2 regions of the Streptomyces sp. NPDC048623 genome follow, and region 1 is predicted to be linked to the other one. Evidence: riboswitches for the same ligand, from Rfam matches in the RefSeq annotation. Region 1 holds a riboswitch; the other holds the start of a gene.

The links. Region 1 has a riboswitch for cyclic di-AMP ahead of AB0C73_RS13455 (M23 family metallopeptidase). Riboswitches for the same ligand answer to the same signal wherever they lie in the genome.
Region 2: linked by a shared signal. The riboswitch ahead of AB0C73_RS14880 (transglycosylase SLT domain-containing protein) and the one ahead of AB0C73_RS13455 (M23 family metallopeptidase) in region 1 are both predicted to bind cyclic di-AMP.

Annotation. Positions count from the first base shown of each region.
Region 1 is NZ_JBEZHV010000007.1:249,684-253,886, forward strand. Features, by position in the region: gene AB0C73_RS13445 (HPr family phosphocarrier protein) at 104-385, shown strand; gene AB0C73_RS13450 (GntR family transcriptional regulator) at 583-1,266, opposite strand; gene AB0C73_RS13455 (M23 family metallopeptidase) at 1,402-2,172, opposite strand; cyclic di-AMP (ydaO/yuaA leader) riboswitch at 2,185-2,350, opposite strand; gene AB0C73_RS13460 (pitrilysin family protein) at 2,544-3,911, opposite strand; gene AB0C73_RS13465 (pitrilysin family protein) at 3,938-4,203, opposite strand, start outside.
Region 2 is NZ_JBEZHV010000008.1:233,735-237,937, forward strand. Features, by position in the region: gene AB0C73_RS14875 (polysaccharide deacetylase family protein) at 1-478, opposite strand, end outside; gene AB0C73_RS14880 (transglycosylase SLT domain-containing protein) at 639-1,514, opposite strand; cyclic di-AMP (ydaO/yuaA leader) riboswitch at 1,519-1,671, opposite strand; gene AB0C73_RS14885 (hypothetical protein) at 2,158-4,203, shown strand, end outside.

The sequences.
Region 1 (4,203 bases):
AGGGCCGAACGGCCGTCCGGCCGGGGCCGGAGGTCGGTACGAGCACCTCGTCACCCATGAGAGACTGGTCTAGACAATCGCTGAAAGTTGAAGGGCAACCACCATGGCTGAGCGCCGCGTCAACGTCGGCTGGGCCGAGGGCCTGCACGCCCGCCCCGCCTCCATCTTCGTCCGTGCCGCCACGGCCTCCGGCGTCCCCGTGACGATCGCCAAGGCGGACGGCAACCCGGTCAACGCCGCGTCCATGCTCGCGGTGCTCGGCCTGGGTGCCCAGGGCGGCGAGGAGATCGTGCTCACTTCGGAGGCCGACGGCGCCGAGATCGCGCTCGACCGCCTGGCGAAGCTGGTCGCCGAGGGGCTCGACGAGCTCCCCGAGACCGTCTGACCCGTCACCTCCCCGACGACGGATCACGGAACGCCGTGTCCCCCGGCTCCTCCCGGGCGGACGCGGCGTTTTCGTTTTCCCGCACCTTTCGTGTGCCGTCTACACTCCATTCCCGCTTCCGCGGGAATGCACGGACGAATTCAGGGCAGCACGAAACGGGCCGGGGAATTCTCACCTCTTTGTATACGGCGCCCGCGTTAATTCCGCGGTCCCGCACTGTTTACGGCATGTTGCGAAACCCTCACGCGCGGCCGGTCCGTCCGTTTCAGACGGTGCAGCGGGACCGACCGCTCCACGTGCAGCGCGGTCAGCGCGCGGGCCCGCTCGGCGTCCCGGCGGGCCACCGCGTCCACGATCGCCCCGTGCTCGGCCCACGCCTCGGCGGGCCGCTCGGCCGGCTCGACCGCGTACATCCAGGCGATCTTGTGCCGCAGCTGGGTGAGCAGCGTGGTGAGCGGCGGGCTGCCCGAGGCCTGTGCCAGCGTCTCGTGGAACCAGCCGCCGAGCGCGGCCAGGTCCGCGCCGCGCCCGTCCCTGGCGCGCTCCTGACCGATCCTGACCAGGCCGCGCAGGACCTTGAGGTGGGCGTCGGTGCGCCGCTGCGCGGCCCGCGCGGCACCCATCGGTTCCAGCAGGGAGCGCATGTCGAGCAGATCGGCGGCCTCCTGCTCACCGGGCTCGGCGACATGGGCGCCGGCGTGCCGGCGGCTCACCACGAAGCCCTCGGACTCCAGGGTGCGCAGCGCCTCGCGGACCGGGACGCGGGAGACCCCGTAGCGGCGGGCCAGCTGCTCCTCGGTGAGCCGGGCGCCCCGCGCGTACACCCCGGAGACGATGTCGTCCCGGATCGCCGTGCATACCGATTGCGCGGGAATGCGCATCTGAGACCTCCGATTTCGTCCGCGTCCTGCGACTCTATTGCAGGACGCCGGAAATTCCGACGGCGCCCGTTGGAAACGGACGCAAAAATGCCCCGACTCGAAACCAGCCGGGGCATTTTTACTGAAGTGGGACCGTCAGACGCTCACGCCGCGGGCGCGGAGGTAGCTGATCGGGTTGATGTCGGAGCCGTACTCGGCGGTGGTGCGCGCCTCGAAGTGGAGGTGCGGGCCGGTGGAGTTGCCGGAGGAGCCGGAGACGCCGATCTGCTCGCCGGGGGTGACCTTCTGGCCGACGTACACGCGGATGGCGGAGAGGTGGCCGTACTGGGTGTACGTGCCGTCGTTCATCCGGATCACGATGTTGTTGCCGTAGGCGCCGCCCCAGCCGGCCTCGACGACGGTGCCGGAGCCCACGGAGACGACCTTGGTGCCGTAGGCGGCGTGGAAGTCGATGCCGGAGTGACTGCCGGAGGACCAGAGCGAGCCGCCGGCCTTGTAGCCGGTGCTCACGTACGAGCCGGCCACGGGGAGCTGGAAGGAGGCGAGGCGCTTGCGCTCGGCCTCACGGGCGGCGCGCTCCTTGGCCTCGCGGATCTCCTTGGCGCGGGCCTCGGCCTTGCGCTTGGCCTCGGCGGCGGCCCGGACGCGGGCGGCCTCCTCGGCGGCGGCCTTCTCCTGGGCGGACGCCTGGGCGTCGACCCGCTCGGCGAGGGACTCCTCGGCGATCACCTGGGTGAGGCCGGTGTCCTCCACGGAGGGGCTCTCCGTGTCGGCGGCGAGCGCCGGGGAGGCCAGGGTGCCGATGACGCCGGTGGTGGCGAGAGTCGCCATGCCGGCGAAGCCCGCGCCGCGGCGCGCCATCCGGCTCGAACCACGATGCTTCCCGGTGGCACGGGTGAACGCCATGTAGTGGCTGGTCCTTTCCTTCCCTCTCGCCTACCGGGTTAGCTGACGGGTTCGGAGCAGGAAGGTCTCCTACGGGCCCCTCCGCGCGGAGCGAAGGCGTCCGATTCACCCCAGGGACTGCGTATGGGTCCCCGGCTCCCCAGGCTCGCGCCTTGCGGGGACTCGGCGATGACTGTCCGTTGCCGCGGACGCGGCGTCGTGCAGTGGCCGGACAGCCGCATCGACGCTAGGCCGATCACCTTTCAATAACCAAACGGACACGGGTTTTTGTAAGACATGCCACAGGGCATTCACCCACAGCACTCTGCAATACGGACAAACAGGAGGACCCCGACGAACCAGCCGTCGGGGTCCCTGTGACGGCGGCTCAATCAGCCGGTGACGACGGTCACTTCGCCGATGCCGAGCGCCCGCACCGGGTCCGCGATCTGCGCCGCGTCGCCGACGAGCACCGTCACGAGCCGGTCCACCGGGAAGGCGTTGACGACCGCGGCGGTCGCCTCCACCGTGCCCGTCGCGGCGAGCCGCGCGTACAGATGGGCCTGGTAGTCGTCCGCGAGGTGCTGCTCGACCTGGTCGGCGAGCGTCGCCGCGACCGAGGCGGCCGTCTCGTACTTGAGCGGGGCCACGCCCACCAGGTTCTGCACGGCGACGTCACGCTCCGTGTCCGTCAGCCCCTCGGCGGCCAGGGTGCGCAGCACCTTCCACAGGTCGTCGAGTGCCGGACCGGTGTTGGGGGTGTCGACCGAGCCGCTGATGGCGAGCATCGACGCGCCGTGGCCCTCGCCGTCGGAGCGCAGCACCTGGCCGAAGGCCCGTACGCCGTAGGTGTAGCCCTTCTCCTCGCGCAGGACGCGGTCCAGGCGGGAGGTGAGGGTGCCGCCGAGGCAGTACGTGCCGAGCACCTGGGCCGCCCAGACGCTGTCGTGGCGGTCGGCGCCGACGCGGCCGATGAGCAGCTGCGTCTGCACGGCGCCGGGCCGGTCCACGATGACGACCCGTCCGGTGTCGTCGGCGGTGACGGGCGGCATCGGGCGCGGCGCGGCGGGCTTGCCGCTCCAGGTGCCCAGGGTGTCGGCGAGCTCCTTGTCCAGGTCGACACCGGTGAGGTCGCCGACCACGACGGCCGTGGCGGCGGCCGGGCGCACATGCGCGTCGTAGAAGGCGCGCACGGCGGCGGCGTCGATCGCGGCGACGGTCTCCTCGGTGCCCTGGCGCGGCCGGGACATGCGCGCGCCGGCCGGGAACAGCTCCTTGGAGAGCTGCTTGGCGGCGCGGCGGGACGGGTTGGCCGTCTCGTGCGGGATCTCGTCGAGGCGGTTGCGCACCAGGCGCTCGACCTCGCTCTCGGCGAACGCCGGGGCGATCAGGGCCTCGGCGAGCAGGCCGAGCGCCTTGGGCAGCCGGGAGACCGGGACCTCCAGGGAGACCCGTACGCCGGGGTGGTCGGCGTGCGCGTCGAGGCTGGCGCCGCAGCGCTCCAGCTCGGCGGCGAACTCCTCGGCGGTGTGCCGGTCGGTGCCCTCGGACAGGGCCCGGGCCATGATCGTGGCGACACCGTCCAGGCCCTCGGGCTCGGCGTCGAGCGGCGCGTCGAGGAAGATCTCGACGGCCACCACCTGCTGGCCGGGGCGGTGGCAGCGGAGCACCGTGAGCCCGTTGTCGAGCGCGCCGCGCTCCGGGGCCGGGAAGGCCCAGGGCTTGGCCTCGCCGGCCTGCGGCTGCGGGTGGAACTCCATGCTCGTCAAAGACGCGGCAGCGTCGGTCACTGGTCCGCTCCCTCTTCCTCGTCGCTGTCGGTCTCGTCGGCCGTGCCGCCCACCGGCTCGTAGACGAGCACGGCGCGGTTGTCGGGCCGCAGCCGGGCGGCGGCGACCTCGCGCACCTCGTCGGCGGTGACGTCGAGGACCCGGTCGACGGCGGTCAGCGCCAGCTGCGGGTCGCCGAACAGCACCGCGAAGCGGCAGAGTTCGTCGGCGCGGCCGGCGACGGTGCCGAGCCGGTCGAGCCACTCGCGCTCCAACTGGGCCT
Region 2 (4,203 bases), on a different contig from region 1:
GGATCTGCTGCTTCTGGTACGCGAACGGCTTGCGGTCCATGGTCGTGTCGTGGTCCATGGTGTGGTCGCAGAGCTTGTGCCCCTCGGCGACGACCCGCTTCACCAGCTGGGGGTACTCCTTGGCCCGCTGCCCGACGATGCAGAACACGGCCTTGACGTCGTTCTCCCTGAGGACGTCGAGTATCTGGGGCGTCCACCGCGGGTCGGGACCGTCGTCGATGGTGATGTTCACCGCCTTCCCGCCCGCCTCGGCGGCGTGCACGATGCTCTCGGGCACCTTCACCGGCGTCACCTTCGCCGGGCCCTTGCCCTCCTCGGTGGGCGGCACCTGCCGCTCCTGCCCGGCCCCGGCCCCCGCCCCTGACGACGCCTCGGCCTCACTGTCCGTCAGTACGGCGGTCCCCCAGGCCGCCAGACTCAGTGCGACCGCCGACGCGACGGCGGCTATGTGCGCCGTGTACTTGCCCTTCAGCCCCATGTGGTGCCCACTCCCCGATTCTCCTGACGACTCCCGCAGGAGAGGACGGAGAAGACGCCCGGACGGTTTCACGGGTTTCGGGCGGGGTTTCGGGCGGGGTTTCGGGCGGACGCCGCCCGCGGGTGCCGGTGGGTCCGGCACCCGCGGGCGGCGGGTCCCGTCAGTAGGCGCCGAAGACGTTGTCGATGGAGCCGTAGCGGTCGGCGGCGTAGTTGCAGGCCGCGGTGATGTTGGCGACCGGGTCGAAGGGGTCGAAGGAGGTGCCGGCGACGTGGTAGGCGCGGAAGGTGGGGTCGATCACCTGGAGCAGGCCCTTGGAGGGGGTGCCGGCGAGGGCGTTGGAGTCCCAGTTGTTGATGGCCTGCGGGTTGCCGGAGGACTCGCGCATGACGTTGCGGTAGATGCCGTCGAAGGTGCCGGGAATGCCCTCGCGGGCCATGATGTCGAGCGACTCGCGGATCCAGCCCTCGAGGTTGTCGGCGTACGTGTACCCGGCGGACGTCGCGGAAGCGGCGGAGGTGGCGGAACCGGCCGAGGTCGCGACGGCCTGGACCGTCTTCGACCGGACCGTCTTCACCGGGGCGGAGGCGGCGGCACCGGTGGCGGCGCCGCTCTTGCGGGCACCGGCCTTGACGGCACCGGTCTTGGCGGCGACGGCCTTTCCGGAGACGGAGAGCTTCTGGCCCGGGTGGATGAGGCGCGGGTCGGCGCCGACGACGCTCCGGTTGTCCTTGTAGAGCTTCTTCCAGCCGCCCCGGACCCCGTGCTTCTGCGCGATCTTGTAAAGCGAGTCACCGGCGACGACGGAATACGTCAGCGGTGCCGCCTTCACGGCCGCCGGGGCCGACTGCACGGTGATCCGAGCCGTCTGCTTTGCCACTGCGACGGAGGTTTCGGCCTGCGGCGTCGCCGCACCGGCCGTGGTGGCACCGGCCAGGGGCAGCGCGAGCGCGGCGCTGCCGGTGAGGCCGACGAGGGCGATGCCGCGGGCGAGCGGGGTGTTCTTGGGGCGACGGTGCTTGCCGGGTCCACGCATGGCGAGTTCCTCTCCTTCGCCTGCGAGGTGAGCTGTCGGGTTCGGGCAGGAGATGCCCGGCCGCGCGCAGCGCGGCTTCACCCCGAGCCGTGCCCGGAGACCGGGACCGGCGGCAAACCTGGGTCCCCCGCTCCTGCCGGAAGGGTGTGAGTGCGGTCGACCGGGCGGCGGCAGGATTCGGCGTTTCCGTCCGGTTTCGGGGCGACCGTATGCGAAGACAAATATCGAAAACAAGGCAGGAATTCATCACACGGAATCGATCTACCGATAAACACGAAAGGATCATTCCGGACGTTTCCCGCGACCCCTTCAACCCTTTTCCGGCCACCCGTTCCTGACGCTTCGACAGCATTCCGGAAGCCTTGCCGCGGCCGAAATGCCGTGACCCACATCACCCGCTCCAGCTGACCGCCATTCTGGCGATAATTACCCCCTTCAGGAATCACCTCGGCATTCCGGTATTCGGTACTCATAGTCGGACATAGTCCGTTTTGCCCCACGCCCTGAGCACCAGAACCGGCCACACCTCCCCCGCCGGGCAACCCCGTCTCTCCCTCCCCCGTCCTCCCGGGGCAGGAAGGGCCCGGCGTACCGGGGGTGCCGGTGGCCCGTGTCGACGAGAACGATCGTGAGGAAGAGCACTTTGATACGTGTCACACGCGGCGTGACCACCGCCGTGACGCTTCTGGCCCTGGCGGGTGTGTCGCCGGGGCTCGCGTACGGACAGCCGGCACCGGACGGGACGGCGGTCGCCGCGGCGCCGCGACTGCCCGAGGGATGGCGGATCGTCGGGGCCGGTGCGGAACGGCAGTTGGTGTGGACGGCCGGGGAGGCCGTGCCGATGGGCAACGCCCGGGTCGAGTTCCGGGACGGCGGGCGGCTCCTCGGCCATCCGGTGGCCGGGCCGGACGGGCGGACGTTCCGACTCCCGCTGGAAGACGCGCAGTTGGGGGATGCGAGGCTGAGCGTGACGGCGGGCGGACGAAGGCTCGACGCCTCCGCCGACGCCGCCGACCACGCCGGACCCTCCGCCGCCGCCCCGCGTCTGCGGCCCCAGGCCCCGGCGGCACGGCCCGAGGCCCCGCTGCCCGCCAACCCCGTGGACCCGGGCGCGCCCGGCCCGTACCGCACCGTCGCCGGCGAGTACGCGCTGAAGCCCGTACGGCTGCCCGGCTTCCCCGAGCCGGTCGAGATGCGGGCCGCGGTGGTGGCGCCGGCCGGCGCGCCGGGGAAGCGCCCGGTGGCGCTGTTCCTGCACGGGCGGCACGGCACCTGCTACAAGCCCGGCAGCGACCAGGAGTCGGGCGCGTGGCCCTGCCCGGCGGGCATGCGGCCCGTTCCCAGCCATCAGGGGTACGGGGCGGCGCAGCGGCTGCTCGCCTCGCAGGGGTACGTGACGCTGTCCGTGTCCGCGAACGGCGTCAACGGGCAGGACCACCAGGCCGACGACGGCGGCGCGCAGGCCCGTTCCTCGCTGGTGCGGCTGCACCTCGCCCGCTGGGCGGAGTGGGGTGCGCACACCGACAAGGCGCCGGCGGAGGTGCGGAAGGCGGCTGCCGCCGCCGATCTCTCCCGCGTCCTGCTCGTCGGCCACTCGCGGGGCGGCGAGGGAGTGAACCGGGCGGCGCTCGACAGCCTGTCCGCGCCGCCCGCCGACCAGGACGGCTACCGGGGTCCGGTGCGCTGGAAGATCCGCGGCGACGTCCTCATCGGGCCGACGATCTTCGGCCAGAACCCGGTGCCCGACGTGCCGTCGATGACGATCCTGCCCGGCTGCGACGGCGATGTGTCCGACCTCCAGGGGCAGATGTACCTGGACGGCACGCGCGGGGTCGGCCGGGGCACGGCGCTGCACAGCGCGGTGTACGTGGTCGGCGCCAACCACAACTTCTTCAACAGCGAGTGGACGCCTGGCCAGGCGCAGGCGCCGGCCGTGGACGACTTCGGGTCGGGGTGGGGATCGGGGCCGGGCGAGGACGAGCCCGACCCGGTCTGCTCCCCCGGTACCCGTACGCGACTGACCGCCCCGCAGCAGCAGACCGCGGGCGCCGCCTACATCGCGGCGGCGGCACGCCTGTTCGTGGCGGGCGACGACCGGGTGCGGCCGCTGCTCGACGGCAGCGGCAGGCGGGCGCCGTCGGCCGGTCCGGCCCGGGTCCTCACCCATGCCGTCGGTGCGGGCCGCACCCCGGCCTTCGTGCCCGGCTCGCCGGACGCGGGGGCGGCACTCGCCGTGTCGGGCGCGGGCCGGCTGTGCGCGCAGATCGACACCGACGCGGCCCGGTCCTGTCTGTCCCCCGACGAGGGGTCCCCCGACGCGGGCGGCAGGTCCCCGCACTTCGCGTTCTGGGAGACCTCGCCCGAGCCGGGGCGCGACGCCGTGGCCCTGCGGTGGAGCCGTAACGGCACGCCGGTCACGGTGCGTTCTGCGCGGCCGGTGTCCCTCGCGGGCGCCGAGTCCCTGGCCCTGCGGGTGATCGTGCCGCCGAACAGCCGGGGCACCGATCTCGACGTGGCCGTGACCGACGCCGCGGGCCGCCGCGCGAGCCTCGGCCGGGTGCGGGTGGACGGGCTGCCGGGCAGTGGGCGCACCTCCTCGTACTGGGCGCGCGAGGTCCGCGTACCGCTGGCCCCGGCCGCGCGGGCGCACCTCGACCTGGGCAAGACCGCCGCGCTCGTCCTCACCCCG